DNA from 3 places in the Paenibacillus tundrae genome. Region 2 is predicted to be linked to each of the others. Evidence: predicted binding sites of a transcription regulator. Region 2 holds the regulator's gene; each other region holds the start of a gene.
What was found. Region 2 encodes NrdR, which represses ribonucleotide reductase genes. Its sites were predicted from a motif close to AACACNATATATNGTGTT; they were not measured.

Region 1: V6W81_RS27110 (anaerobic ribonucleoside triphosphate reductase) is a predicted target of NrdR. The motif match lies at 3,816-3,833, and genes of this name have one in related genera.
Region 3: V6W81_RS10340 (adenosylcobalamin-dependent ribonucleoside-diphosphate reductase) is a predicted target of NrdR. The motif match lies at 1,877-1,894, and genes of this name have one in related genera.

What each region holds. Positions count from the first base shown of each region.
Region 1 is NZ_CP145605.1:6,055,265-6,066,040, reverse strand. It holds gene V6W81_RS27125 (glycoside hydrolase family 3 C-terminal domain-containing protein) at 1-141, shown strand, start outside; gene V6W81_RS27120 (methyl-accepting chemotaxis protein) at 306-1,145, opposite strand; gene nrdG (anaerobic ribonucleoside-triphosphate reductase activating protein) at 1,301-1,810, opposite strand; gene V6W81_RS27110 (anaerobic ribonucleoside triphosphate reductase) at 1,807-3,768, opposite strand; gene V6W81_RS27105 (hybrid sensor histidine kinase/response regulator) at 4,250-5,893, shown strand; gene V6W81_RS27100 (aldo/keto reductase family protein) at 6,048-6,986, shown strand; gene V6W81_RS27095 (GGDEF domain-containing protein) at 7,163-8,287, opposite strand; gene V6W81_RS27090 (Fur family transcriptional regulator) at 8,537-8,932, shown strand; gene V6W81_RS27085 (winged helix-turn-helix transcriptional regulator) at 8,908-9,714, shown strand; gene V6W81_RS27080 (catalase) at 9,975-10,776, shown strand, end outside.
Region 2 is NZ_CP145605.1:2,143,210-2,153,985, reverse strand. It holds gene V6W81_RS09730 (winged helix-turn-helix transcriptional regulator) at 1-226, opposite strand, end outside; gene V6W81_RS09725 (RidA family protein) at 335-721, shown strand; gene V6W81_RS09720 (stalk domain-containing protein) at 855-2,264, opposite strand; tRNA gene V6W81_RS09715 (tRNA-Ala) at 2,691-2,763, opposite strand; gene nrdR (transcriptional regulator NrdR) at 2,971-3,438, opposite strand; gene V6W81_RS09705 (alpha/beta-type small acid-soluble spore protein) at 3,555-3,776, shown strand; gene V6W81_RS09700 (lytic transglycosylase domain-containing protein) at 3,941-4,504, opposite strand; gene coaE (dephospho-CoA kinase) at 4,501-5,097, opposite strand; gene V6W81_RS09690 (MntP/YtaF family protein) at 5,107-5,895, opposite strand; gene mutM (DNA-formamidopyrimidine glycosylase) at 6,065-6,895, opposite strand; gene polA (DNA polymerase I) at 7,027-9,678, opposite strand; gene phoU (phosphate signaling complex protein PhoU) at 9,865-10,524, opposite strand; gene pstB (phosphate ABC transporter ATP-binding protein PstB) at 10,584-10,776, opposite strand, start outside.
Region 3 is NZ_CP145605.1:2,274,814-2,285,589, forward strand. It holds gene V6W81_RS10335 (DEAD/DEAH box helicase) at 1-1,627, opposite strand, end outside; gene V6W81_RS10340 (adenosylcobalamin-dependent ribonucleoside-diphosphate reductase) at 1,962-4,661, shown strand; gene V6W81_RS10345 (ComEC/Rec2 family competence protein) at 5,319-6,383, shown strand; gene V6W81_RS10350 (ABC-three component system protein) at 6,380-7,654, shown strand; gene V6W81_RS10355 (ABC-three component system middle component 1) at 7,644-8,207, shown strand; gene V6W81_RS10360 (hypothetical protein) at 8,204-10,776, shown strand, end outside.

The sequences.
Region 1 (10,776 bases), 2.6 Mb from region 2:
GCAGGGCGTACTGAGCTGGCACAAGGCGGAGCCCAACAATGGTCTTCGGTGAAAGCTGAGCTTAAGGGTGCAACAGGCGTACAGGATGTATATATCCTGTTATCAGCCGGAGTGCGTCTCAGCCAATTTCAGATTCGATAATTGCGCTGAATCCTATTAATCTAATGCAAAGAACCTTCGAAACCACGTGTATGGTGGGCTCGAAGGTTCTTTTTGTATGGCTTATATAACACATGAGAATTGTAGTTGGATCATTCTAAAATGTGCCTTATAGGCAAGGCTGCTTTAATCATCAAATCAATTTGCTATTGTGCTTCCGTTTTAATAATTTTATCAATAAATTGTTTGAGCTGTTGATTGGTTGCATTTAATTCATCGATCGTCGTCATAAAATTGTTAACGAGTTCTGCCTGTTCTTGCGAACTGGCACTAATCTCACCAATCTCATTTTCCATTCCCTGTATCGATTGCCGAACAGCTAGAAGAGATTCTTCAATGCGAGTGGTTGCATCCTTGGTATCTACAGACAGCTTGCGAATCTCCTTAGCAACGACTCCAAATCCTGCACCTGCCTCGCCTACACGAGCAGCTTCAATGGCCGCATTTAAGCCAAGCAGGTTCGTCTGCTCGGATATTTCGCGAATAAAGCTGGCAACCTGATTGACGTTACTCGATTTCTGCACCGCTTCTTTGGAATTGTTCAAAATCTCCTCCGTCGTGGCACTAAGTTCTTCCGAGTGTGCAGCGACATGCTGTACGCTGTCCATGAGTTGGCTAGTAAGGTTGTCAGCTGCATCCATAAGTTGTTGAAGCTGATCTTGGTCATCCATGCTATACAGGATGTTTAACAGAGCCAGGATGTTCCCTTGAGTATCTTTGATGGGAATAAAAGCAACATCAAAAGGGATTCCGAATAACTCTTTAGGATAGTGATCCCATCGTTTCTCTGTACCGCCTTTCAGATCTTGAAAATTCGTATTGGATTCCAGCAGAGGGTCTCCAGCTTGGTAATTCAGTTGCTTCAGTGATTCTCCCGCAGAAAAATACAAAAATTTCTCATGATCGATAATGGAAAGGGTTACATCTTGACGCATGGCCACTCGAAAATAAGGCATAACTGCAATTAGTGCTTGAACAATATCCATATGTAATGATCCTCCTAAATGACTTCAAATGAAATACCAGCAATAGTTTTAGTACATGTTTATATTATATATCGTCACTTAAGAGAGTGAATAGTAGGTCAGAACAGATATTGCGTAAAACTTATGAGGTATACCTATATAAGAAAAAAAGACCGTTACGATGCATCCATCTGCAAGGTAACGATCTTCTCGTTCATTTGTGTTGCTCTCACATCAATAATTCGTTGGTTACGGCTACCGCGATAAACTAAAGAAACATCTCGTTCGGCGGCGACATAACGCCCATCGATAATGACGTCACATAATTCGGCTAGTGCTGCCCGAGACGGCTCCAGCACCAGTTCTTCATACGTAAATCCGGTGTATGCCCAGACAGACAGGTCGGGGCGTCGTGCTCGAAATTGTTGAACCCAAGGGATCAGATCGGCTGCCGAGAAAAAAGGGTCGCCACCACATAAGGTTACGCCATCCAGCAGAGGGTGGGTTGTAACCTCATGCATGATTTCCTGCTGCTTCTCCTCCGTAAACGGCTCACCTGAGCGAAAGCTCCATGAGTCTGGGCTGAAACAGCCTGAACAAGCATGGCGACAACCACTGATGAACAACACTGCACGTAAGCCGGGGCCTTCATTGACGGATTCAGGGATGTAACCGTGCAGGTTCACTTATGCTTCACCCGATCTCGAACTTCAGCTTGTTTGGCACCATTGAATCGCACTTTGTAATCCCCGGTGAGATAACCGGTAACCCGGCGTAGACGTTGGAAATGCATGTTGTTCTCGTGAATGCCACAGTTTGGGCAGCTCTCTCCAATGACACCTTCATAGCCGCAAGATGGGCAGCGATCAATGGGATGATTGATGGAGAAGTAGCCAATATCTTGTGCCAATGCATATTGCACAATTCGCTGGAAAGCCTTCGTGTTGGCTCGCACATTCCCATCAAGCTCAACATAGGAGATTGCTCCAGCGTTACATAGTGTATGGAAAGGTGCCTCAAGTTCAATCTTGCGGTAGGCAGGTAGATTGTAATATACAGGCACATGGAACGAATTCGTGTAATACTCACGGTCATTAACACCTGCAATCGAACCGAATCGCTTACGATCAATCGTTGTGAATTTACCGGATAAACCCTCGGCAGGTGTAGCGAAAAGCGTAATGTTCAAGTTATGTAGTTCACTCATTCGGTCGCAGAATTCACGCATCGTACGAATGACATTTACTGCTTCTTGATGAATATGAGGATCTTGACCATGGTGTCGTCCATATAGGGCAGTCATACACTCCGCAAGACCGATGAAACCAATCGATAATGTACCATGTTTCAAGAGATCAGCCACCGGTTCATCGGGATCTAATTGTTTACCACCTTCCCATACACCCTCACGCATCATAAAGTCCGAGGCTTTAGCTGGCTGCGCCTTCTGAATCAGATATCGATGAAGCAGACCTGAAGCTGCTTGCTCCATAACCGATTGAAGTGCAGCATAGAAGCCTGTCCGATCGGCTACAGCGCGTGTTCCCTGACAGATGCCGAACCGAATACCTAGTTTAACCAAGTTGATCGTATTGAAGGACAGATTACCTTTTCCACTCTGACGGTTACGTCCGAACCGATCTGCCAGCGTACGTGTACGGCAGCCCATCGTAGCGATAATGGTGTCCGGGTCGTCTGGCTGATAGAACGGCAGATTGAACGAAGCATCCACATTAACGAAGTTAGGGTACATACGGCGCGAAGAACAGGTGACGGCAAGCTGGAATAGATCATAGTTGGGCTCTCCAGGAGCCTGATTAACCCCTTGTTTGCACTGGAAAATATGCTGCGGGAATACAGGTGTCTCCCCGTTTCCTAGACCACGGATGGTCGCTTCTAGCAACGAGCGAGATACGAGTCGTCCTTCGGCCGATGTGCAGATTCCGTAATTAAGTGATGTGAACGGAATTTGTCCTCCAGCACGGCTGCTCATAGTATTAAGGTTATGGATCAATGATTCAGCAGCTTGTTCGGTCTCTAGGATCGTCTCATCCATGGCAAAATCATAGGCACGTGGGCATTGCTCCTGTGCTTCGGCACTATCCAGATACAGTTGCTCATCCGGAATGTAAGCATGCTCTCCAAAGAGCCGTTGCCCTTTACGATAATGCTTCCGGAAGGAGCGTCGCACATAAGGTGCAAGATCCCAATCTATTTTATTGGCAGATACACCGCCATATTGGCTATTTTGTTGAGACTGAAAAATAATAGCTACCAATGCCATCGCTGACATGATCGTCTGGGGAGTACGGACTGAACCGTTACCCGTATTGAAGCCAGAGGCGAGCAGTCGGTCAAATGGAATGAAGATACAGTTGGTTGTGCCAAGTCCATACTGATCAAGGTCATGAACATAGAGGTCTCCATGCTCCACAGCTTGTGCGAGCCCTTCGGGCAGGACATGGCGAACAGCATGCCACTTTGCTGTCTCTGAACCGAGCCGGCTCATTTTTCCACTAAATGAATCTCCATTCAGGTTGGCATTCTCCCTTAACGTATCCGCATCCTCAGCCCCAATTATTCGTCTGCCAAGGTCAGAAAGTAGGTCGTTTGCTGGTGGAGAGGCACATTCAAGCATATTCATTTAAGGTTCCTCCTATAATGAGAGTATATATTGGCTAAGCCTGATTAAATACTACATGTAGTTTTTCATTATCCAGTTATAAACTATATATGGATTTTTGGGTGTGATAATGATCACATCGTAATCGTGGCTGAACAGAAGATGTGCTTGTAGAATGTGGATAAAGGTTTCCAAAGTTGAATTCGAAGAGTATAATTTCTTTTTATGCTACACCGCGTCAAAACATCTCGCTCACGGACACAGAATCTAGGAGCAATGGTAGATGATTATCGGCCATTCCTAGCGTGGAGATCCAGCGAAACAGGAGCTTCTCAGAAAGAGCAGCCATCCTGAAATCGCCTGTGTGATTCTTCTGAATGTCCGTGGTGTTAAAACATATATGTACAGGTTGTGACAACTGGTTCAGGAGTTTTTTTTACCCTCATATATCTTTATGGATTGATTCTAATTTGAAGCGCAGCTTAGACAAGAGGGGTGAGTCATGGGAACCACAGGTGTTGCAAGGGGCTTTTATGAAAATATACAGGAAGCTGCGACCCACATCGTGGACGTATTAAGTGGGATTCTGCAGGTAAATACCATCTTCGTTGCCAGCAATGATGGCATGACGAATGTGATTCTTGAGGCATTTAACCGCCATGAGCAGTTGGTCACTAAAGGTAGCGAGCTTCCATTTGAGACATCCTACTGTAGTTTGGTTTTGCAAGATAAAAGCAGTGAGCTAACCATTAAAGATACGGCGCAGCATCCATTAACACGTTTTATGGATGTGACGGATGGTTTGGGGAGTCGATTCTTCATCGGAGTCCCTATTTTGCGGCGATCGGGTGATGCGTTTGGCACCATATGCCTAATGGACAACCCGGATTACCAACTAAACGAAACGGATATGAAAACACTAAAAGCAATGGCTGTTTTTCTCGGATACGTCATTGATCTCGAAGATAGCCTGTTGGTGCAGGAGCAGAAGCTGAGTGATACGGAACAACTGAAGGCACAGTTGCAAGCAGAGAAGGAACGAGCCGAGTCCGAGGCCATGACCAAAACGCAGATGCTTGCGTTAATGAGCCACGAAATCCGCAATCCATTGAACGGGATTCTGGGGTTGACGGATCTCATGCGGACGCCAGATATGCCCGAAGAGCATCTGGAGTATGTGAACATGATTGAGACAAGTGGCAATATATTATTATCCCTACTGAACAACATGATGAACTTCAACATCAATGATACTGGCAAAACGGTTGTACACGATGATCCATTTGATCTGGTGTCTACCATTGAGAATACGGTGTATCTTCATGTTGGACAGGCAATCAGCAAGGGCATTGAGGTTGGTTTGAACCTGGAGATGAATGTATCCCAAGTATTTGTAGGGGATGAGATCAAGATTGGGCAATTGCTGGCACATGTGCTGCAATACGCTATTGACTATACACGTACTGGTTCGGTGCTAATCACGGCCGTTGTGGATGAAGAGAGTACAGGTTCGGACAACCAAGCTGTACTCCTGTTGAATGTGAAGTATAGCGGCAAGATGCTGCCTGCGGACAAGATGCGACAGGTGCTTCATACTTCAGACGGCAGTATCAGCACACAGCGGATCGTTGGTACGAATCTGGGGTTAGCAGTGAGTCAGAATCTGGCGATTCTGATGAATGGCAGTATTCAGATCAACAGCTTAGGGGAAGACGAGACGGAATTCCAGATTAGGCTGCCACTGCTTAGACATTGGGAGTTACCTCAGCTTACCAGCATCCAGCAGCGATTGAAGGGAACGAAGGTGTTACTTGCCAAAGACCCGGACATCTTGCAGGGTGTATCTTCCTTGATGCGAAGATGGAAGATGGATGTGCATATGACCTCAGGCTCAGCAGAGGCATATAGCTGGATGGAAGAAGGCTTCAGTCCGGATGTAGCGGTAATTGATATGGGATTGGTCGAAGGTGGTGCGGTCGATTTCGTGCATAACCTGAAATCTCGTGCTCACGCACTGCCGATTATCGTACTCGTGCCCTATGGTATGCATATTAACCCCCAAGAGGCAGAAGTATTTGACGCCGTTCTAACGAAACCCGTGAGACAGGCTGATCTATTGAACGCATTAAGCGTCATCTTGCACTAGAGATCGATATATAAGATATACAGCGCATCTGTTCATCAGGTGCGCTTATTTCTTTTTGGAGTCTGGTCAAAATGATTCGTTTAACGTGTATAGTTGCGTTACAATAGAAAGGGAACGTCATCATAAAGATTTATACAAGGAGGATGTGCAATCAATGGAGTATCGCAGATTAGGTGGAAGCGGACTGAAAGTAAGCGAAATCAGCTTGGGTAGCTGGCTGACATACGGAGGATATGTGGAACGTGAAAATGCGGTGAAATCGATTGAAACCGCATTCGATGAAGGTATTAACTTTTTTGATACAGCTAACGTGTATGAGCGTGGCGCAGCAGAGGAGCTACTGGGTCAGACGTTGAAAGCGTACTCTCGTGATTCTTATGTTCTGGCAACAAAAGTATTTGGCAAAATGGGCGACGGTCCTAATGACCAGGGATTATCCCGCAAACATATTATGGAGCAATGTGACGCGAGCTTGAAGCGTCTTGGAGCCGATTATGTGGACATTTACTATTGCCATCGCTACCATACAGAAACACCGATTGAAGAGACACTGCGCGCGCTAGATGATCTGGTACGTCAAGGTAAGGTGCTGTATGTAGGTGTCAGCCAATGGACGGCAGCTCAGATGGAGGCGGCGCTAGGTACAGCAGATCGTTTATTATTGGATCACATCGTGGTGAACCAACCGGTATATAATATGTTTGATCGATACATCGAGAAGGAGATCATTCCACTAGGTGAACAAAAAGGCATTGGACAAGTTGTTTACTCCCCGCTTGCTCAAGGCTTATTGACCGGGAAATACACGTCGATATCGGATATTCCTGAGAATAGCCGTGCAGCCAAGCTCGGCTGGGACGAAGGCAAGATTAATGCAGATCGAATCGGTAAAGTTCGCCAACTAATCGAGGTGGCAGACAAGCTAGATCTGAAGGTGGGTCAACTGGCACTTGCTTGGATTTTGCGTCAACAAAACGTATCTAGTGCACTTGTAGGCGCAAGTCGTCCAGAACAAGTGAAGGAGAACGTTGTAGCTTCCGGTGTGAAGCTGGATGCAACCATTATTGAAGAGATCGAGCAAATTTTGGCTTAATATGAAGTGGCCTATCGGCTTCTGAACGATATGAAATGAAGAAAGGGATGCACTCTCAAGCCGTCTAGATGGACGGACGAGAGGACATCCCTTTTAATCTTATTCGTGATCGGAAGGTTACTCTGTCATCGGAGTGGTAAGTGTAAGATTCTTTAGTTCATTTGTATAACGAGACACTATAACCTATGTTGCACAGGAAGTGGCAGTGAGCGCTTCTTCATAACACATACCCGATTCCGTCCTGTATTTTTGGCCTCGTACAAGCCACGATCCGCCTGTTCGAAGAAGTCATCGTCATCTTTGTCGTCGCAGTTATCTGGAAACACGGCCACACCGATTGAAACGGTTAGACGTGTTGTATTTCCGTCGGGAAGAGAAAAGAGATATCTCTCCACAGCCTTCCGTATCCGTTCCGCAACGGCCAGAGCTTGTTGCTGATCGCAATCGACCAGCAAAATGGCAAATTCCTCGCCCCCGTTACGGGAGACAATGTCCACAGGGCGTGCATGTTCAATGAGAAGCCGCCCCAGTTGCTTCAGAACGGCATCACCTGAGGTATGGCCGAACGTGTCATTTACTCTTTTGAAGCGATCGATATCAATCACCAGTAAGGACAATTTCTTCTGATGTTCTCGAGCATATTCCAGTTGGAATTTAAGTGATTTCTCAAATTGAAGCCGGTTATTCAAGCTCGTCAGATGATCGGTTGAAGCCCTTCGTTCCAGCGTAAATAACAATTCATTCGATTTGTTAATAAATTCGGCAATAAAGTAAATAAAGATTCCGCCGATGAATGAGATGGTTAATTGCACGGGATATATTTTCATAAATTCATTAATGCTTGTTGTATTCATCAGTAGAATAATAAAAATTAATGCCATAGAAAATAAGTTCATCGTCAAGATTTTAGTTAATCTAGACCAAGAAGCATAAGAGAAATATACCCCAGCTAGACCGATGAGGACCATGACAAATGCTGCATCTATAGCAGAGGAGGATAGACCAAAGATCACTACACGCAGGATGGAGATTACGAGTCCTGAGATGAAGGAGGCCATTCCACCTAAATATACGGCGGCTGTTATGATCGCAAGATGTCTTAGATCTACAATCGTACTTTCATTGATGCTGAAGGAATAATTCATGAGTACTGTACCATATATACCGAACAGGATACCCCCGATCAGTTGCACACGTATGGATGGAAAGGGAACACGGATGCTATAGAATTTAGCGATAATCCCGGACACGTACATAAATGTGATCATGATACAAAGATTAACAAAGAACGTGCTGAACAATGAGCATCCCCCCTTTACACACATTGTTATATTTTATCTGAAAACGAAGCTAGTAGCGAACCATTTTATCCCAAATAGTGGATGTGAGTACTGGGAATTATAGAAAATTCGTTGAATTCTAGAGTAGCCACTGATGTTGACTTCATTATACATTAAGATTTATACTTAATCTAAATCAAAATGTTTCTGTGTGTCACAGTATTTATAGACTGTGTCCTTCTATAGAATGGGAATAAAGGAGAATGGCTTGTGAGAACCCTAAATCTGACTATACAACGACAGGCCGTGTATGATGTAGTCCGTCATTCAGAGGATCATCCTACAGCGGCAGACGTAATGAACCGTCTTGTAGAGCAAGGTTATAACCTTGCCTATGGTACGGTATATAATTCACTTCGCTATTTAACGGATAAAGAATTGATTCGGGAGCTTAAACTCGGTGAGACGGCAAGTCGTTACGATGCCCGAATGGACGACCATCAACATATTATGTGTGAAGTTTGTGGTAAAGTGGACGAGGTTATGACGGAGGTCCCCGCACAATGGATGAAGCAGGTGGCTGAAGAAACCGGATATGCAATTGACCACGCTCATGTGGTCTTTGGAGGTGTCTGCGGGGAATGCAAAAACAAACGGATCAAGTAAAAATCAACCTGTCTGGTCGGCGTTTACCACTTCGGGTGAAGCCGGCTCTGACAGATCCAGCTCCATTGGCAGAAGCTTGTCCGATCACCAGGCGTGTTATTCTCATTAGCCCTATGCCAGGTCAGGTTCACGAACTTGTCAAAGCATTGACGGATAGTTGCTTCGATGTGCTTGTATTCCATCGCTGGGAACCAGATTTGCATGAACGTCTTGATTTTGATCTTCTCGTCTATGATCTTTCTGTTGCAGGAACAATTGACGCCTTTGCTGGAATCAGCAGTCGTTTGAATCGAGAAGCAGAGTATACAACGCCATGTTTGTACCTTGTAGGGGAGAAAATGATTGGCAATGCTAGCGGCCCGATGCTTCAGGAAGAGTTGTTGGTCTGGCCAGCGCGACCGCAGGAAGCTCTATACCGCGTGCAGCGGATGATCGGCAACAGCCCGGCTGTGCCGAAGCGTGGGTTTTTGCCTAAGGAAGGGCAACGGATCGGGTTCAAAGATCTATGGCTGGATCGGGAGCGGATGAGCGTGCAGCGGGATGAGGATCGAATTCATCTCACCAAGACGGAATATGATCTTTTGCTTAAGCTGATCGATGCCAAGGGCGCAGTCATTTCCCGTGAAGAGATGCTTAGCGATATTTGGGAGACAGATTTCACAGGAGGAAGTAATGTCGTCGATGTGCATATCAAAAGCTTGCGCAAAAAATTGGGCGATAACGCGGCTTCCCCCAAATATATTGTAACGGTAAGAGGAGTGGGCTACCGCCTAGCGGATTAGTCCGCTTTTTTTTGTGCCTATATGTGCGTGTTCAAAAACGACCTCTTGAACTGCCTCCATAAACATGAAGTTCGTTCATGCGAAAGCCATGTGACCCTCATCTTATGCTCATGTAAACCTCATGCAAGCGACAAAGTAGACATGTTAGAATCATTTTAACAGTTAGATCAAGTCTAAATGTATATTCGATCAAATGTTGAATATGATCTTTATCATAGAGCACAGAGCAAGCGTGAAACCAACATGAGGAGGAAAACAAGATGACAGAACGTATGACAACCAATCAAGGTGCACCTGTAGGTGACAACCAGAATTCCCGTACAGCAGGCAGGAGAGGGCCAACGTTGCTTGAGGATTATCATCTGTTGGAGAAGATCGCCCATTTTGACCGTGAACGTATCCCAGAACGTGTAGTACATGCAAGAGGTGCAGGTGCACATGGTGTATTTACGCTGGAGCACAGCATGAAGGCATATACGACCGCAGATTTCCTTCAGGAACCGGGGAACGAGACGGATGTACTCGTTCGATTCTCCACCGTTATTCATGGCACAGGATCACCAGAAACGGCTCGTGATCCACGTGGATTTGCTGTTAAGTTCTACACACGTGAAGGTAATTACGATCTTGTAGGCAATCATCTACCTGTATTTTTTATTCGTGATGCGATGAAGTTCCCTGATATGGTTCACTCATTGAAGCCTGCACCAGATACGAATATTCAAGATCCAGCGAGATACTGGGACTTTATGACTCTTACCCCAGAGTCAACGCATATGATGACATGGTTGTTCTCTGATCTGGGTACACCCGCTAATTATCGTGAGATGGATGGATTCGGCGTGCATGCGTTCAAATGGATTAATGCCCAAGGAGAGGTTCATTATGTAAAATACAAATGGGAGTCTGCCCAAGGTGTTCGTGGCTTCTCGCGTCAGGAGGTTGCCGAGGTTCAGGGACAGGACTTTAATCATGCGACTCGGGATTTACACGATCATATCAAGAACGGGCAATACCCGCAGTGGAAGCTGCAGGTACAGTTGTTAAAACCAGAGCAAATGG
Region 2 (10,776 bases):
TCCGCTGAACCATCCCATCGGCCTCCAACTCCTTGAGCTGGGAGCTTAGCGTCTTAAACGTAATTACCCCAAGCTGCCTTTTCATTTCATTAAAGCGAACCGTTTGTTTTTCCGCTAAGAGATAGAGGATAATCATTTTCCACTTCCCTCCGATTACGGACATCGTATAACCAAACGGTGTATCTGCAATATTTGTATCTCCGCCGTTCAGATCGGATATTCCCATAATTTCACACTACCCTTTCAGATAGTACCTATCTTTAAAGTGCGTACTATCCTATTCTATGTCCCAAGTTTATACTTAGCCTTACTTTGAAGTAAAGGAGAGAATCATATGAATGCAGTTCAAACGTATAATCACAATCTCTGGGATCACGGTATAACACAAGGATATCGTGTAAACGGCACCCTCTACATCTCGGGTCAATTTTCCCATAATGCAACAGGTGAATTCGTTGGTGCTGGTAACATTGAAACCCAGACGCGTCAAACGCTAGAAAATCTAGATCACGTATTATCCCAGTTCGGCATTACGAAAAACAATCTCGCTTATGTTGAGGTATACCTAACCAACGCACAGGAACATGGAGGGCAAGTTATTGAGCTTTTTAAAGAGTACCTAGGGGAACACCATCGTCCTGCGGGTAGCCTTATTGGTGTTACCTACCTAGCTTTCCCCGAACAATTAGTCGAGATCAGAGCAGTAGCACATACGGAATAACGCTATTATAAGCAGTTGGTCATCTCTCTTTATAAAAATGAGAAGCGGTGAATCTCAGCATATAGCTGGGAATCCCGCTTCTCATAACAATTAGTACAGTCTGATCTGAAACTGCCACAATTAAAAGAGCAACTTAGTGCACGTACTCCCGCTCAATTCGGACTAACTTGCTACTCTCTTCAAAATCAACGGACAGACCCAACTGTTCAGAAACAAACCGCAGTGGCACAAAGGTTACACCCCGAACGACTGTTGGAGCTACGGAAACTGTCGTTTCTACACCATTGACCCGGACTTGTTGGCTACCCGTCTTCAAAACAATTTCCTTCTTATCATCTGAGATCCGAATGACTCGATCTGCTGGATCCCACTCGACGTCGAGTCCTAGTGACTCACTTACAAGCCTTAGTGGAACGAGCGTACTTCCTTTTTCAATATATGGACGATTCACTTCATCAAAATAATTCGTTCCCGTACGTGTCTCATATGACCAACCTTTCTCAACAGAAAACTGCAGGTTCCATTTCTCCGTCTCGCCCGGATAGAAGTGCTGGGACAAATCATAAAACTCTACCGTATAAGATAACTCGGTAACCTGTCCACCCACTGTTCGCAAGCCACTAATGTCAACTTGGTATTTCCCTGTGTACTCCTCTACTCCGTCCAGACGGAAAATAATAGCGTTAGACACGCCGAACCCACTTAACTGCACATTCAAGTATAGATCCTTGTTTAGATCGTTATTTGCACTATCTAACGCCCATTTTTTCTGGCTTTGTAGATCAGTTACTTGTACCTTTACATTCTGCAAAGAAGGCTTCTCATACTTGTCGGGATTCAACGTCACAGACCACGGGTGAGAACCGCCAAATAACTGCTGCGGGAAATCTGCTGCTGGCCATGCGATGTAATCATAATTCACTGCCTCTGCACGAGACTTGTCGAACACCTGCATTGAACCATATCCACCAGCGATACCAAAACCCACCTTCTGCAAAGAAGGATTGAGCACCCAACGGCGATGTCCTACTCGATCTGCATTCCTACCTGTATCTGGCATATAACCGTCTAATACATTTCTACTTAAGTTATCTCTTCCGCTTGACAGGTTACTACTTTTAGTGGATTCATAGCCTTTGTTATAAAATTCATCTGTCATATCTGCTGGTTTCTCAGGATAGTGAGACAGCTTATCGGTAGCAGCCAGTAAGACCGCACCATGCTGTGCCAACGCATTCAATTCGTTATCCAACTGCACATCACTTGGCAATCCCGCCAAGGCACGAGCAAGATTCGTAGCTAATAAGGCTTGTTCAAGCATCGTCTGATTCACTTTTCCGATCTCATATGGTGCTTTAAAGGAAGGCTCGATATCATAAGTCTTTAATCCAACGTTCATGTCCTGCAGTTGATTCCATGTTCGCTTGACCTCATCCCGTTCAGGAAAATGAAGTCCTGCTGCTGATGTCAGATTAGGCGTGAGCATGAATATCACAACCCACATCATCATCACAGTAGCGCATCGCAATACATTTCGTTTCATCTCTGTTATTCCCCATTCTCTTAGTAGCTATTGTTACAAAAAGTCTTTGATCTAAAAAATGGATGTCCCTCTAGCTTTAACTAACTATGTATCTCTCCAGCAAGATGTTCCTAAAGAAGAGCTCACTCCTTTACTATCATATTTAGTTGCTTCTGTGATAATCTTATAAACCTTCCATCATCATAACAGAACCCTTATATAGGTTCTACTATATTTAACCAAGGTGACTAACCTTGCCATGAAGTGCGGCACCAAGGTGCTGGGAGCTGCACACGAGTGTGAAAATAGAGGCTTCCTATGGTGATAGAAGCATCACCTTTAAATTTTTTCATGTGAGCTGAATTTCTTGCATCTTAAAAACAATTTAACATAGCAAAAACCCGCCAAACACTCGGAAATCCTTGTGTTTAGCGGGTTCTTTAGGTATGGAGCCTAGGGGGATCGAACCCCTGACCTCATCGCTGCCAGCGATGCGCTCTCCCAGCTGAGCTAAGGCCCCAAGATATACAATGATAACTCGTCCATCACTGCAGCATTCCGCAGGCGACCCCTTTATCATATTCAATACCTGTTTTACTGTCAATATCTTTTTCTATTTGCTCAATACAGCCCAAAGGATCTGGAGAAGAACAATCTTCTTACCTGGAACACACTCATGACGACGTATCGTAACCCCAGCTTGCTCTTCTCCCTTTGCCCCAGGAATCTAGTCCTCCAGGTCTTCTTTGGACAGCAATGATTTTAATTCTTTCATGAACATATTGATGTCTTTAAATTGACGGTACACCGAAGCAAAGCGAACATATGCCACTTCATCCACGGGAAAGAGCTGTTCCATCAATAACTCACCAATCTGGCGACTTTCCACTTCCGCATCAGCGGTATTACGCAAAGACTTCTCTACTTCAGAAACCATCATCTCAAGTGTCTCCACCGAGACTGGACGTTTCTCACATGCGCGAATAAGCCCCCGGAGAATTTTGTCCCGACTGAACTCTTCTCGGCTTCCATCTTTCTTAATAACAATCAGCGGTGTTTCTTCCACCATCTCAAAAGTGGTAAATCGGCGGCTACATTGCTCGCACTCCCGACGGCGACGAATGGATTTTGCTTCATTGGCCGGACGGGAATCAAGCACCTTGGTGCCCATAAAAGCACAATAAGGACATTTCATTTTTTGGTCACTTCCCATGTTTTACTTTTTTCCATAAGTTCCCTGTAAGCATTTTGTAATGAAAATGGTATCTACGACACATAATACTTTTACCAACCGCGAGGAGGTGAACAGCAATGGCACAAAGCAACGGTAACTCCAACAACTTGGTGGTAACTAAAGCTTCCGCAGCCCTGGAACAACTGAAATACGAAGTTGCTCAAGAACTCGGAATCAGCATCCCACAAGACGGATACCAAGGTAACATGACTTCTTACGAGAACGGTTCGATCGGTGGATACATCACGAAGCGTCTGGTAACAATTGCAGAACAGCAATTGGCAGGTCAATACCAATAATATCTGCATCGTAATACGGTATTATAGAGGAGCATGGGGCGACCGGTGAACAACCGGTCTGCTCTGTGCTTCTACTATTATAACCGACACTTGTACCGTGCATGAGAACCATACATTTTCACACTTACCTGCATCTAGCTACAGCATCACACGATATATCCGAACTAGAACGTATTATAGATCTTAACATATTGATTATAATAATAAATGACGCGTTGTACATAGTGCCGGGTTTCTCCAAAAGGAATGTCCTTGACTGTATCAAATGACCCATCCCACACGCCATCTCGGAGCCAGCTACTAACCTTACCTGGTCCCGCATTATACGCAGCAATCATGACCGCCTCATTGCCATCAAACTGATCGGATAAGTTCTTCAGGTACCAAGTACCAAGCTGAATGTTCCTCTCAGGCTTATGCTTCAGTTCTTCTAATGACGTACCCGGAATTTTGGCCTGCTCCATAATCCAATTGGCCGTATCCGGCATGAGTTGCATAAGTCCGATGGCACCACGCTTAGATTCCAAGCTTGTTTTGAAGTTAGTCTCTACCTTAATAATTGAAGCAATTAGAAACGGGTCTACTTCATAGCTATAGGATTGTGCCCGAATCTCTTCCTTATAATGAATCGGGTAGAACCAAGCCATCCAGTTCGTATTCAAGAACAGCACTAGAACGAAGGAAACAAACATCAACAGCAGTACCCGTTTCTTACGTAGCCATTTCATATTAATCCCTTACCTTGCAGGAAAGAGATGACTTGCTGCTCTGTATCGTGCCATGCTCCACTGTTATCGATAACGATATCAGCAAGCTGCTTTTTCTGTTCGATGTCCATCTGAGCCGCAATCCGGGCGTCAGCCTGCTCACCAGTCAACCCATCCCGGCTCATCAATCGTTCTCTCTGTATCGCTCTAGGTACGTATACAACGACGACTTCATCGAATCCTTTTTCCAGACCCGACTCGTACAATAAAGGAATATCCGATACCACAAGCTTATCCGGGTGCGCCTGCTCATATGCGGCCGCTCGTTCTCTCATCTCTCGGCGAATCGCCGGATGGGTAATAGCCTCAAGCGCTTTACGTTCCTCTGGATGCTGGAAAACAATACTGCCTAGCTTCTTCCGATCCAACGTCCCGTCTTCATGAAGAATGGCTTGTCCGAACCGCTGTACAGCGGCAGCCAAAACAGGATGCCCGGGCATCATGACCTCCCGGGCAATAACGTCTGCATCAATGAGCAGTGCTCCTTTACTGGCAAGAAGGGCGGAAACACTGCTCTTTCCTGTGGCGATTCCGCCGGTTAAGCCAATATTCATCATTTCACCTCACAACAGCTTCATTATTCCCATAAACATTAATAACAGTGCTGGCAACACGGACAATCGACGCATCCATTGCAGCGCAGCAAAACGAAGTCCAACCTTCATCCCGAGTGACAGAAACGCTCCACTAAACAACGCAATGACAAGTGCTGTCCACAGCGTTGGAAATCCGAGTAGCGCAGCTCCAAGCCCTGCACCGAATGCATCCAGTGATAGTGCAATACCCAGCCACATCGCTTCTTGAGTCGAGATGCTTCCCGAATTGTCCATGTCTGCCTTGGAGGGACTTCGGAGTATTTGAATGACGACACCTAATTTTCGAAGTTCTAAGGTGAAGACCATCCGCTCCACAGAGCCCCCTGAAGCTGACTGCTCCAGTTCCAATGCGAGAACCTGGTTTTTCCCTTTGGAAGCTACCTCTTGCTCCGTTAAGGCTGATGTTCCGTTGGCTCTACTCTCTACATGCTCGCTTGCCGAATTTTCCACTGTACCTTCATCCGTTTCCGCTCTTTCCTTACTCTGCTTGCGTATAAGCTGAAATAGTGACCATCCACCAATCGCAATCAATATCACAGCCCCAACTTCGGATGCTACATTCGGCGAAACTACATGGGATAGCAGCACCCCTACCTGCATCGACAAGGCGATTACTAATCCCGAACAAATAGAGATAACAGCAATGGATAGCAACGGAATCTTGGTTTTGCGCAGCCCATATGTAATCCCGACTCCAAAACCATCTAAACTAAGCGCCAAAGCAAGCGCCAGTAATGAAATAAAATGATGCAGCACCCCGGATTCCTCCCCTGTGCGGATCCATTCCAACCGACAGATGTCAGTATGGGTATACGCCCGCTTATTTCTGCCATATCAGTATATGGAAGGAGGAATCCAAGGGTGCTTCAGTTTAAAAGATCGTTCAAAAAGTAATGTGTACTTCAGGCGCAGCGTAGCGACTCAACTACAATATAGGCTGGCATTTCGGGCAGTAATGTGTGCCTCTGCCACCCACCACACTTTTCTCAATCATCGTACCGCAATTATGACAAGGCTCGGCTTTGCGCCCATAAATTTTCAATTGATGCTGGAACATGCCCATCTCACCTTGACCATTCACATAAGACTTAATCGACGAGCCACCTGCATTGACTGCATCCTGCAATGTCGACACAATCGCTTCATGCAACACCGTGAGCTGAGCTTCAGACAATGTTTTGGCAATCGTCTCTGGATGAATACCTGCGCGGAACAGAGCCTCGTCCACATATATATTCCCAATCCCGACCACATATGCCTGATTCAATAATACAGCCTTAATCTTGGTTGTCCGTTTGCCAACGGCATCGCGAAAGGCAGTAACTGTAAACGCCGGATCAAGTGGTTCTAGACCTAGCTTCAACAAAGGTTTGGAGACAAGCTCCTCTCCTGCATTGAACAGATGCATCGTGCCAAACTGACGTACATCCTTATAACGTAACTCAGTTCCATCGGTAAAGTGGAAGATTACATGGGTATGCTTCTCTACCTCTTCGTGTTGCTGATACACACCATAGCGCCCTTCCATCCGAAGATGAGAGACAAGCACCAGCCCGTCCAGCAAAATACGTAAAAACTTACCTCTGCGCTCCACACCGATAACTGTATGTCCCGCGAGTTCTAATGCAAAAGCATCTATATCGTCCGGCCGCTGAATAATACGCGGCAAACTAACCGTAACTCGATCAATGGTCTTACCTACGATAAGTTGATTCAATGTTCTTCTGACTGTTTCGACTTCCGGTAATTCCGGCATGATGTTCTCACCTCCCCTATATTATAACGGAAGATGAGGCTCAGCGGCACCCTTTCTTGTGTCAAAAGCATGGGAGAAACCAATTGTAAAATATCGGTAGCCCCCACTACTTTCCATACTACCATTATCTATTATTTCGCTTCGTACCAGTTCTCCCCGTAGCTAACTTCTGCTTTGAGCGGCACAGACAGCTCTAACGCTTTTTCCATGACAGCTGGCACAAGCTCCTTCATCGTTTCCAATTCATCTGCCGGCACTTCGAATACAAGCTCATCGTGTACCTGAAGCAGCATACGGCTGTTCAAGTTACGCTCACGCAGCGCCTCATCCATCTGCACCATAGCAAGCTTGATAATGTCTGCCGCTGTTCCTTGAATTGGTGTATTCATCGCTGTACGTTCGGCGAAGGAACGTATGTTGAAGTTGCTTGCGTTAATTTCAGGAAGGTAACGACGACGCTCCAATAACGTTTTGACATATCCATCCTTACGCGCTTCCTTCACAATATCATCCATATACCGACGTACGCCTTGGAATACTTCGAAGTATTGATCAATAAACTGCGCTGCCTCTTTGCGCGTTATGTTCAAGTTCTGGGATAAACCGTAGTCGCTTATGCCATACACGATTCCGAAATTTACCGCCTTAGCTGATCGACGCATATCACTATCCACTTCTTCAGCCTTCACCCCAAATACGTCAGAGGCCGTCTTCGTGTGGATATCCATGTCATGTACAAAAGCCTCCTTCAATCGCTCATCATCTGAGATATGTGCAAGTACACGCAATTCGATCTGAGAATAGTCTGCTGCCAATATCGTCCAACCAGGCTCCGAAGGTACGAATACCTTCCGGATCTTACGACCTTCCTCCATCCGGATCGGAATGTTCTGTAGGTTCGGGAATTGACTGCTCAGGCGTCCCGTAGCCGCGATCGTCTGACGATAATACGTATGAACCTTGCCATCTCGCGGTGATATCTCCTTCAGTAAACCTTCCACATAAGTGGATTGCAGCTTCGCCAACTGACGGTATTGCAAAATATGCTGGACTACCTCATGATACGGAGCAAGTTTTTCCAACACTTCCGCATCGGTGGAGTAACCCGTTTTGGTTTTCTTCACCACAGGTAAACCTAATCTATCAAACAAAATTTCACCCAACTGTTTCGGTGAATTAAGGTTAAATTCCGTACCCGAGAGACGATAAATCTCGGACATCAATCGACCAATCTGTTCTTCGAATTCATGACCCAGAGCCTGCAAATCAGCCGTATTCGCCTTGATTCCCTGCTTCTCCATATCAGCCAAAATACGTGATAACGGCATCTCCAGCTCATGGAACAGTGAGTTCATTTCATCACTCTCAAGCGCCTTCTCCTGCAGTGGGATAATGGCTGCTACTGCCGCCGCTTTGCGACATAGGAAATCACCCAACACTTCCACCTCAGGCACTTTATACTTGGCCCCTTTGCCCATCACCGTATCATCCTCTACCAGAGACGGTAGCCCGTACTTCGCAGTTAAGCCACTGATCGTCTGGTTGGACTCTGTAGGGTCGAGCAGATAAGCAGCCAACTGCACGTCAAAAGCCGCTCCCGCAAATTCAATGCCGTGGGCATGAAGTGCAAGATCTACGCGGTGTAGATCATATCCTCGCTTAGGCTCGTCTGAATTCGCTAGCCATGCTCTTACAGAAGACGCTGCCTTCGATTGAAGCAGTTCAGGAGACAAGAAGGTGTACTCTTCGCTTGAACCTAACGCGATCCCAACCAATTCCGCCTGATGCGGATTGTCACCGTGCGTTTCCACATGTATAACATCAATGGTCTCGAGCGAGGCAAATAGCTCTTCAATTGTTTCCTCTGTAGCAATCGTAGACTTAACCTCTGCCGCTGGCACAGCTTCTACTGCGTCTACCTTGCCACTGAAGTTCAGACGTTCAAGCAATGACTTGAATTCTAGCTTCGCCAGTGCTGGCCCTGCTGTTTCTTCCTGCAAGCCTGCAAACTGCATATCTTCCCACGTCTGCTCCAATGGAACCTCGCGATGGATCGTAGCTAGCTGCTTACTCATCCGAGCATCTTCAGCGTGAGCTTCGATCTTTTCTTTCATTTTACCTTTCAGCTCGGCTGTGCCATTCAGTACATCCTCTACGGTACCGAATTGATGCAACAGCTTTAATGCTGTCTTCTCTCCCACTCCAGGAATGCCTGGAATATTATCAGAGGTATCGCCCATGAGACCTTTCAGGTCGATAATCTGCAATGGAGTCAAGCCATAACGCTCCTTAATCTGGGCAGGGTCATACAATTCAATATCTGTTACACCTTTGCGTGTTAGCCCGATATGAACATGGTCAGAGGCAAGCTGCAGCATGTCCTTGTCACCCGAGACAACAAGCACCTGTCTTCCTGCCTCATCGGCACGTTTGGTCAACGTTCCGATGATGTCATCCGCTTCGAATCCTTCAAGCTCAAACTGTGCAATGCCGAATCCTCGCAGGAGTTCTTTGAGCAAGGGGAACTGTTCCGACAATTCAGTTGGTGTTTTCTCGCGTCCACCTTTGTACTCTTGATATCCTTCGTGACGGAAAGTCACCTTGCCCGCATCAAATGCCACCATCACATGTGTCGGCTTATGCTCTTCAAGCAGCCTTAACAGCATTGTGGTGAACCCATATACCGCATTGGTATGTAATCCTTTTGAATTGGTCAACGGCGGCATTGCAAAAAACGCCCTATATATAATGCTATTTCCATCTATGAGAATAAACTTGTCCATTCCAGCACCTCACGTATTATATGGTCACACTTCAGATTCTATATCTACTCTCATGATACCATACACACCTGCAACAACAAAAAAGGAACTTCCCTTGAACAACCTATGTGAATAGGCGTCCTGAGAAAGTTCCTTCATTCCGTGCATGTAAGTCCCCAATTCCAAACGTATGCTTATCAATTACAATTACTGGTTCAGATCCGGACGTTTACCCGTCACCAGATATACCGTGCTCTCGCCAATGTTAGTTGCGTGGTCACCGATACGCTCAATGTAGCGACCTACCATCATCAACAGCATCGCTTGTGAAGCCCGGTTCGGATGATCTGTCATGAAGGTGTATAGATCACTGATCATGTGGCTGTACAGTTGGTCAACCTGATCATCAGTCTGAGCCATTTTGTAAGCCAGATCCGTGTTTTCCTTCAGGAAGGATTCAATCGCTTCATCGATCATTACCTTCACGATTTCAGCCATTCTCGGAATATCAACAAGGGGTTTAATTAACTCTTGACCTTCCATACGAAGTGTCACTTTGGCTACATCCAATGCAAGATCGCCCATGCGCTCAAGATCACTGGAGATTTTGAAAGCAACGATAATGCGGCGTAGATCCTTGGCAACCGGCTGTTGTGTAATAATGAGCTTGGAACCAAGTTCCATAATTTTGTCTTCCAGCGCATTCAGATTCGCATCATTCTTGATGATGACCTGAGCTTTATCCACGTCTAGTGTCTGTAGACTCTCGATTGCACCATCCAATGCTGTTCCTACGTGCTCGCCCATCTCACGAAGCAATGTACGCAATTCCTCAAGCTCTTGATCAAATTCTTTTCTTTGAATCATAGGTTCCATCCCCCTCGTCCATCATCTCCGGATATGCCGGGAACATTCAATCAGCTTACTTAACCGAACCTTCCGGATATATAATCCTCGGTTCGGGAATCCTGCGGTGTGGAGAATAATGTCTCGGTATCCGCAGCCTCCACCACTTCACCATTCAGGAAAAATACCGTACGACCGGATACCCGCGCGGCCTGATGCATGTTATGGGTTACCATAACAATCGTATATTTATTATGCAATTCTTTAACAAGC
Region 3 (10,776 bases), 130 kb from region 2:
GCAAAATTTTGGTTAAGCTTTTCTCGATGGATTCCTTCTTCTCAAGCCGCTCCAGAATAACATCTAGTCCACCGATCACCATCTCAAACATGTTGATTTTCTCATGTAGTAGATGCAAAATATGCTCTTCAATGGTGCCTGTCGTGGATAGATTGAAGATATTAACGTCATTCTGCTGTCCCAACCGGTGTACCCGTCCGATTCGTTGCTCCACCCGCATGGGATTCCAAGGCAGGTCAAAGTTAATCATATGGTGGCAGAATTGTAGGTTAATGCCTTCACCGCCGGCTTCGGTTGCAATCATGGCCTGAACCCGTCCACGGAACAGATCCATCATCCAATCCTTTTTCCCCCGGTTCATGCCGCCTCGGTAGGGTACAGCAGTAAGTCCGTTATTGCGAAAATAATTAAGGAGATACTCCTGCGTTGCCCGGTATTCAGTGAAAATGATTACCTTCTCATTCATATTGCGAATCAGTTCCATCGTTTTCTCAGCTTTGGTATTTTCCTTAATCGCTTTGATATGAGCAACGAGTTCCCAGATTTTGTCGCGAAGAGGGGAGTCGAGTGGAAGCTTCTTCGACAGGTTGACGAGTGTTACGAATACAGCATCCCTACTGCTACATACTTCTCGTTGTAATGTAACGAGTGAGAGCATGCTGCTCAGATTGCCACCAGCTTCCTGATACTGGTCCTTCACAAACGAGGTCACACCGTCATATAGTGCCTGTTCTTCGGGTGATAGTTGCAGATTGACGTTGGAGACGTTCCGCTTGGTGAACTGAACAGGCCCTTCGCCGCGTCTGTTACGGATCATGACTTTGGACAATTCATCCTTAAGCTGTTCTTGGTTTTTCGGAACGCGCTTATCCACGACGAAGTTGGCGGCAAAATCACCCTGACGGCCAAGCTGACCCGGCTTGAGCAGATTAATCAGATTAAACAGTTCACTCATGTCATTCTGCACCGGTGTCGCTGTAAGCAAGAGACAGTATTTTTTGCGCAATTTGAGCATGAATTGATAGTTTGTTGTTTTCTTATTTTTGAGCTTATGAGCTTCATCGATAATAATCATGTCATAATCGATATTCAGTAACATGTCTTTGTGCGGATCACGCTTGGCAGTGTCCATGGAAGCAACAACAACTTCATTTTGCCAGGAGTATGCTTTTTTCTGAGCAACGGCAGGAATGCCGAATTTCGAATTCAGCTCTCGTACCCACTGCAGTACAAGTGAGGCAGGGACAAGGATAAGCACTTTGGATACAAGACCACGAACCATATATTCTTTGAGGATAAGGCCGGCTTCAATCGTTTTACCCAGTCCCACTTCGTCGGCGAGAATGGCTCGGCCAGACATTTCAAATAACACTTTGCGCGCCGTGTCCATCTGGTGAGGGAGTGGGGTCAGACCTTGCAAATGCTTCAAACATTGGATTTCGTCAAAATTCGGAATTAGATTCGTCTCTTCGGCCTGAATACCTAATTGAAAGAGTCGATAATCTCCCCAAGGCCCCCCTTTATCCAAACGGGATTCAAGCTGGGTAAGCCAGCTTCGATCAAACTCCAGTGGTACCGGCATTTCGGATATAGTCTGTTTGCTGTGGAGCGGATTTTTCCGGTTCATGCTGCTACCTCCCATGCCATTCGAGATGACGTTTATTCGTAGGTAATAGTATGGACGAATGAGAGACAGTTCATAACCAGATTCAGAATTCTATATGCACGGCTGTATTTTCCCAAAAAGTTCACAGAGTTCGTATTCATACGTCTGAGGGTGATTGAGGAAGCTTGTCCGAGTATTCATGAATGCGAGGAACGGCTATGATATAAATCACATGGAAAATCAATATATGGTGTAATATACTTGAATATAATCACTATATGTGGTGTTTAGTCATAATTTAATCGTAGAGCAAAATTGAACCGTTACTGTTATTCCGGGGAGGCTGAGCGTGGCGATGAAAACGAACAAACGATCACACAAGTTAGAGGGACTAAGCGAGAAAATATTTCTAGACCGATATGCCTGGAAGAACGCAGATTCGAATCATGCAAAGGTCGGGGATGTTGTATTGGTATTAACAAAGGATGACCCTAAATTTCCAACGAAGGAAGTTGGGGAGATCATAGAACGTGAGGGTCAGCTGGTTCAAGTGAGAACCCGAAGCGGAGAGATCGTCAAGACGGATGTAGAGAAGCTGACGCTTAATATAGAAAAGACACCTGAAGAGATGTGGGATCGCCTGGCTAAAGCGATGGCCTCCGTTGAATTCACCCCTGAACAACGAACGACATGGGAATCTCGATTCCGCTCGGTATTAGATGATTGGAAGCTCGTACCAGGAGGTCGGATTGCTGCGGGTGCTGGTGCAAGTGATGAACTCACGCTGTTTAATTGTTATGTTATCCCTTCGCCGCAGGATAGCCGCGGTGGTATTATGAAAACGTTGACTGAAATGACTGAGATTATGGCACGCGGAGGTGGCGTGGGGATTAATTTGTCTTCCTTACGACCTCGCCGAGCTGTTGTTAAAGGGGTTAATGGATCATCGAGCGGATCCGTGTCTTGGGGTGGCTTGTTCAGTTATACTACCGGACTGATTGAACAAGGAGGAAGTCGGCGAGGCGCCTTAATGCTGATGATGAACGATTGGCACCCTGACGTGCTTGATTTTATTACGGTGAAACAAACGATGGGTCAGGTCACGAATGCGAACCTATCCGTATGTGTAAGTAATGGATTTATGGAAGCCGTTAAACAGGACGGTGACTGGGAGCTTGTTTTTCCAGATACAACTGACCCCAATTATGATAACGAGTGGAACGGAGACCTTCAGAAATGGAGAGATGCTGGTCGCTCTGTCATTCCATATCGTACAGTTAAAGCCCGGGACATCTGGCGTACTATCATTGAATCTGCTTGGAAATCCGCAGAGCCAGGCGTTGTATTTATGGAGTACTACAATCAAATGTCGAACAGTTGGTATTTCAACCCGATTATCTGTACGAATCCCTGTGGAGAACAGGGCTTGCCAGGGTGGGGGGTATGTAATCTGTCAGCAATCAATCTATCCAAATTCTATGACGCAGATGCAGATGATGTAGCTTGGGGAGAACTGGCGGAGACTACACGTGTTTCGGCGAGATTTTTGGATAATGTAATTGATGCGACGCCGTATCATTTTGAAGAGAATAGACAGAACCAGCAGCATGAACGTCGGGTGGGGCTGGGCACGATGGGACTCGCAGAGCTAATGATCAAACTTCGTATTCGATATGGCAGCCCAGAGTCACTGGAGTTTCTAGATAAGCTGTATGGATTCATTGCGAAGGAAGCCTATCTGGCATCGGCAGAGATCGCGGCTGAGAAGGGCTCGTTCCCTGCTTTTGAAGTAGAACCATATCTGCAGAGCGGTTTTATGAAAAATATGGTTGCGACGTATCCGGAAGTGGGGGAGGCTATACGGAAACAGGGCATTCGTAATGTCACCCTAATCACTCAGGCTCCGACTGGAAGTACAGGAACGATGGTGGGTACATCAACAGGTATTGAACCATACTTTGCTTTTAAGTATTTCCGTCAGAGCCGGCTTGGTTATGATGAACAGTTTGTACCGATTGCACAGGAGTGGCTGGATGCCCATCCAGATGAGTCACTTCCAGCGTACTTTGTAACCGCGATGGATCTATCCGCTGAGAATCATATTCGCGTGCAAGCAGCCATTCAGCAGTGGGTGGATAGCTCTATATCCAAAACAGCTAACTGTCCAGCCGATTTTACGGTCGAAGATACTGCGCAGCTCTACGAGCTTGCCTATGATCTGGGTTGCAAAGGGGTTACGATCTATCGAGATGGTAGTAGGGATGTGCAGGTGTTATCCACTTCGAAGAAGGAAGAGGTAAAGGAAGAACGACAAGTAGCGGCAAAAGCACAGGAAGCACACGAAATGCAAGAAAAGGCATTGAATACACAAGAATCTACGTCAGAAGCAAAAGCAGGATTAGAGACAGTAGTTGGATCGGATGTAGCAGCCACCTCTGCCAAAGTGCTGGATAAACAGTACAGAAGCCGCCCTCAGGTGCTGCGTGGAGCCACTTACAAAATTAATACCCCATTTGGAATGGCTTATATTACGATCAATGACCTAGAAGGTATTCCAGCCGAGATTTTCCTAAATGTAGGTAAAGCAGGTTCAGATGTATTTGCCATGGCAGAGGCTCTTGGACGGGTCTGCTCTCTGTTTCTGCGGTACGGTGACCATGGACATAAAGTGGAACTGCTCATTAAGCACTTGAAGGGCATCGGAGGTTCAGGAGCAATTGGATTTGGCGTGAATCGGGTTGAATCTATTGCAGATGCAGTTGCCAAAGCTTTGGAAAGTCATGTACAGAATCAAGGTATAGAGAACGAGCCAAATTTAAGCATAAATCACAGTCATTCGGATTCCCTCCAAACGGATACGGGTAACGTAGAGACATGGAGAGAAGATTTAATCAAGGACACGAACCATGCTGCTACGCTTGAATCAACAGGAGGAACGGGGCGTGTTTCTATTACTGAATCGAGAGACTTATGTCCTTCATGTGGTTCAGCAACCCTAATCAATCTGGAAGGATGCAAAACGTGTAGCAATTGCGGGTACAGTAAATGTAGTTGAATGAAAAGATTGAATTAATCAAGACGAAACTGTGATTGTGTAAAATAAGAGATAAATATTGCAATAATAGCGAAGAAATTTCGCCAGAAAAGTGATAAAATTAATTTTGCAATAGAATGTATTAATATTCATCTATGTTTCAAAAAGCTTGTAGCTATTAAGTTACAGGCTTTTTGAAATATTTTTATTTTTAGTGTTCCTCATGAGTTCCGAGTTATTAAGAGTTCAAATGCATTCTTGCTAAATTTTAAAATCGATTAATAGCTGATCTTTTTTAATTTTGTCACCAGTAGCCATATTATGTTCAAATCACTTTTATTTTTATGAAACAGAGTTCATGTCTTGGATAGAGTTCTGTGGTGCTGGTCTCCGGGACTGTAAATTGTAGGGAAACGAGGGTAAACTCCAGCGCTTTTAAATTACAGGTCTGGATTAAAATACGAATTAATAGCAGGGTCTTTTAATCATCAAAATTTCTTGAAAATCGAAGTTCCGTTTTTGAAAGACTAATTTTTGTCAAAAATAAGGCGTGTAGTTCAAAAGAATTATATAAAAGGTAGGGCTAATGTATAAAATAATTGAAATTTTATGTTATAATTTGGATAAAAGAGATCTCTAATATGTATATTATATCTTTGAAAGGAGAGTGTTGCTACTTTGTCTATTCATGTCAAAGTATTGCCTGCGACTTACGGTGACTCAATTATAGTAACTTTAGTTAATGATTTAAAAGAAAAGCGAAATATTTTAATTGATGGCGGAGTAGGGTGGTCAAGCTATAAATCATTAAAAAATGAAATAGAGTTAATTTGTGGACGGGGGGAAGAAATAGATTTATTAGTAGTGACCCATATCGACGAGGATCATATATCAGGGATTATAGAGTTGTTTGAAGACAGTGATATTAATAAACAAATATTTAAAGAAATATGGTTTAATACTGGTCAAAATGTTGCTGAGTTATTTGGAGAAGTGTGGGATGAAAGTCGCGGTTATCCCATTGCAGATACAAGAAAAATTGAGAAAAGTATAACAGATGGTGTGATTTTCGAATCTTTAATTGAAAATTTAGAAATGTGGAAGAATGATTTATGGTACTTTCAAAAGGATGCCATTATTGAAAGATTTGGTGCTGAAATTAAGATACTGTCGCCTAGTAAGTTGGGTTTGGAAAAATTACATAAAGAATGGACCTATGAGAAAAATAGTAATGTGAAAATGTCACGTCCATGTTCAACAGATTATCATTTACCACTCAGCGAACTAATTAAGAAGAAATATAGTAAAGATCGCTCCATTCCAAATTTAAGTAGTATTTCGTTACTTATAAAGTTTCAAGAAGATAATGTTCTTTTACTAGGTGATTCTCATGCGGAGACTATTGTAGAGTCGCTTACAGTATTGGGCTATACAACTCAAGATAAGCTTCAAGTTGCTTTAACAAAGGTATCCCACCATGGTAGTAAAAGAAACACGAGCGACGATCTGCTTAGTCTTATTGATTGTAAGAATTTTGTTATTAGTACAGATGGTAGTAGTCATTGTTTGCCGAATAAGGAGACAATTGCAAGAATAATTTCGAGCCAACCGGATTGTAACATCATTTTCAACTATAGAATCCCCGGTATCTTTTTGGATGATGACTTAAAATCTTTTAATTTCACATACGAATATTTAGAAGATAAGCAATACACATTTGTTATAGGAGAAGATGAGGTTTGAGAGCTGAAGAAGTATTACAAAGAGTTGCAGTTATTGTTGATGGTGTCGGGAATTCCGGAAGTGGATTCTTAATTCAGCCAAACACGGTGGAGTTCTCTTATGTCATAACTGCAAAACATTGTTTAGGAAAAAGCGATAGCTTTCCTGTAATTCGTACTTTTAATTTGTCTACAGGGTATCAACAAAATATAACTGTCTTAGATGTCACATCAACAAACGATGAAATTGACGTTACAATAATAAAGGTAAACTATATTGAAGGACTTCCTACTTTAACCTTTGGTGAAGCTGAATTAAATATGGAAGCATTCGTTTATGGATTTCCAAATAAATTAAAAGTTGGGGAAGTTAAAGATAAGAGACATGCTGTAAAGGCAAAAGTTTCTTTTCGTCAAGAACCAAAAATAGAATTAACATCTGAACCAGCAATGTTTACATTTGGTAGTAGTGCAGCTGCAAATTTTGAATCTCTCTCTGGTTCAGGAGTTTATTGGTTAGCGGAAGACAATATTAGCGTGATTGGTATGTTTACTGGTTTTAAAACACCAGATGGAGCATGGGATTGCTTAGTGGCTACAGATTCAAAAATGATAAATATTCATTTGAATTCTGTAGGCTGGCCATTAATTATACGGCAGTCTCATAAGGATTTTAAGCAATATATTGAAGAAACATTTACTCACTTAGATGAATATGCACAAACATTATTAAAGGTGAAAGCAACACAACTAAAGCAAATAACGCCCTCACATATTATCGAAACTTTTCAGGAAAAGTTATATCTTCCACATGATGATACATATAATCATGACCAGGAATTATGGAAAGGTTGGTTGGCATTACTGACATACCTTTCCTTAGAAATGGATATAAATAAGCTTAACCTTAATCAAATTAAAAGAAACGAAAACAATCTACGCTTTTATTTCACAAAGGATAGATTAGAAGATGTTGTAAAAGTGATTTTCACTAAAGGACTGATTTTCGATTTTGAACAAAATGATACTATTCTTATTAATAGTAAAGGTAAAGTCGGAGTAGCCACTTTATCTAAAGAGAGTGTCAAGAGAATTGCTAGTAGAATTGATCAAGCTCTACTGTATGAAAAAAGAATTAAAATTGATCAACCTAATATTACTAAAGATATTTCTTGTCTTCATTTAGATCAATTTAACCGAAAAATCTCCGAAATAGGATTAGTAGATAGTATTTATGAATTAGAGGAATTGCTAAAAAATGTTGTTGCAGGGGTGTTTGAAAATGTTGAATAAAAGAGATGATATATTGAAACGGATTTCAATCGATGATTCTCCAATTAATTATTTACAAGTTGATGTCTGGTCGAAATCAGAAAAAAACTATGATTGTTATGTTTTTGTCTATCATTGTAACAATGTTGAGGATCTAGAGGCTTCTTGGCAATATTTTAGTAATGATATAGCTGTGAGGTTTCAAAGTAAGCTGCAGAAACCCATAGAGATATGGAATATATACCTTGTTTTTATTGTTAGGGATGTGGTGTTAAAGGAAGTCAAATATAAAATAGAACAGGATAAATATTCTTGTCGAAAAGTAGTGATTGATAATGTCAACTCAAACATTACACAAGAAAACATTATTAACAAAATTATGAGAAAGCTATTTCAACTAAGTATAAATACTAGAAGCGAAGATGAAGAAAACATCGATAGTGTCAAAAGTAATGAGAAAAGTTTAATGGAAAAGTTAGATCCTATCAACTCACGATTATCTGCGCTGATAAACAAGGGAATTGAACCATCATTAATATATAATTTATATTTGAAGGAAGGAGAGCTCACATGAAGCTTAGGTCAATTGAAATAACTTCTTTTCGGGCATACAATAATTGCCAATTATTTGATTTTGAAACACAGAACGGTGAGCTCGCTAATCTTATAGTTTTATACGCTCCAAATGGATTTGGGAAAACTTCATTTTTTGATGCAGTTGAATGGGCAATAACTGGTGAAATCAGTCGAATTTCTAATAATTCTATTCTCAAAGCGGATGCGAAAAGTCATAAAGGTTTTATTTTGAAAAATGGAGATTCATCTGATGATTTTGGTAAAGTTATTTTCAGAGATAAGCAAGGGGGAATTTTTGAACGACATACCAAGATAAAACGAGGTAGAATGTTCAATGATTATCACGAAGGTCAGTATGATAAACTACCTTTAATCTATAGAGATATCGCAAAAAGCGAATATCCCAGTACGCATTTATTGCCACATGATAAAATAGATTCCTTCTTGAGAATGACTAATCCAAAAGGGCGATATGATTCTCTAAAACCTTTTTGGGATAATAGTAATGATAGTGAATTACATAAAGAAATTATAAACATTAAAACAGAAGGCGAGAAAAAATATACTGAGTTAAACTCAAAAAAAGATAAGCTTTTGTGTGAACTCTCTAATCTATCTAGTGTGGATTCTCAAATTTCAGTAGTAGTAGAAAGGATTAAAATTTTTAATGATCTAGGTATTCAGTATAAAATTGATTTTGATGAACAGAAAGTTGATTTTAATACAGTGAAAAAATTAGTAGAAGAGTGTGTCGAATTTAAGAGAGCATTGAGTGCTGAAAAAGATAATCTAATTAATAGAAACACAAAGTTAATATTCTTGATTGAAAATTATGAGCAAATTCTTAGAATTAAAAGAAATATACAATTGCTTTTAGTGGACTTAGAAAATAATAAATCTTTAAGTAATCGTTTTTTGCATAGAGACGAAGTTCAAAAAAAGCTTAGTATTATTGAATCTAATTTATCTGGCAAATTGCTCGAAAAGAAAGGTTACGACGACACCATTAAATGTTTGCCCAAATACTTAGAAGCAATTAATAAGATCAGTAGAGTAGAAGAAGAACTTAGACAAATGAAATCTAATACAACAATTACAATGAAATTGTTAGCCGAGAAACAAAAAGATCAAAGTATATTAACTAGAGATATATCCCTTAAGAGAGAAGAATTAGAGAATGTGACCAAATCACTTCTTCAATTAGAAAGCAATTCATTTAAATTAAAAGATATGGAGATTAGAAGGGGACGTTACGAAACAAGAATAAAAGTATTATCACAAATTATCACCAAAAGAGAAGAAAAACGTGCATCTCTTCAAAGTGAAGTAACAAAATATCAGAACTTACTTAACATATTAGATTATGATTTTGTTAATAATGTAGAGTTGGCATCGTTTGATATTAAATTATTTATTCAAACTACAGAAGAATTTCATAGTTTAGAGTCATTAAAGTTAAAGCAACACTCATTAGTTGATCTTTATCAGAAAGAATTAGAAACTAGTACTCAAGTTGAAAACTTGATTGCTTTAGGTATGAACATCATTGAATTATCCAATGATCCGTCTTGTCCGCTATGTAATGCAAGATATAATAATATTGAAGATATGCTAAACAATATTAATCTTCATGAAAAAGCTTCGAATAATTTAAACTCTTTAAAGCAGCAAATGGATGAGATTCAGTTGAATATTAAAGAAAAAGAATTGATTTTTTATCATTTGAAGCAAAATTTAAAAGATAAGATATCTGAGAAAATAAATATAAATTTAAAACAAGTTTCTAACGAAAGTACAAAAATTATGTGGAATTATGAATTGCAGAAAAGATTAAATGAGAAACTCTTTTTAATCCAGTCAGAAGTCAAACTTCTAAGAGACTTTTTTAGCAGCTTAGAAAGACAGATGGGCAATGTATTAATTACAACTGATAATCTTGTATTAATATCTAAAGAATTACAATTTCGCCAAGAATCAATATCAAAAGAAATCTTAAACCTTGAATTGAATCTGAGCGAAGCAACTTCTCAAGTTAATGATGTTTTACTTGCATTAAATGTTATTGAAAATAATATAAATATCGAGAATGCATCATTAGAAGAACTGAAATCAAATAAAATAGTGCAAAATGTCAAGGGTTTCCTTTACTCTGCTCGAATAGTAGATGATATTGAAAGGAATTTAACAACGAAAAGAGATGAACTTGTAATAACGATATCCAACGATTTAAAGAGTTTAGAAGAGTATAAACAATTAATGAACGATATAGGTACTGAACTAACTGGAAAGGAACAAAAAGAGTTATTAGATGAACAAAAAAATTTAAGAGAACAAATTTCTGGGCTGGAAGAACAAGTTATCAGGTACGACCAACTGCTAGTGGAAATATTCGAATCAAAGGAGGTTGATCTAAAAATAATAGAAAAGGAATCTTTCCAAGCGAATTTCTCTGCTAAATTAAATATCTCTGCTCTAGAAGTTTTATCTTATATAACAGAAAATATTCGGTATGTTGAAAGACGACTTGAGTTATACAAACAGGAGAGTGATCTAAAAGAAATAGAAGA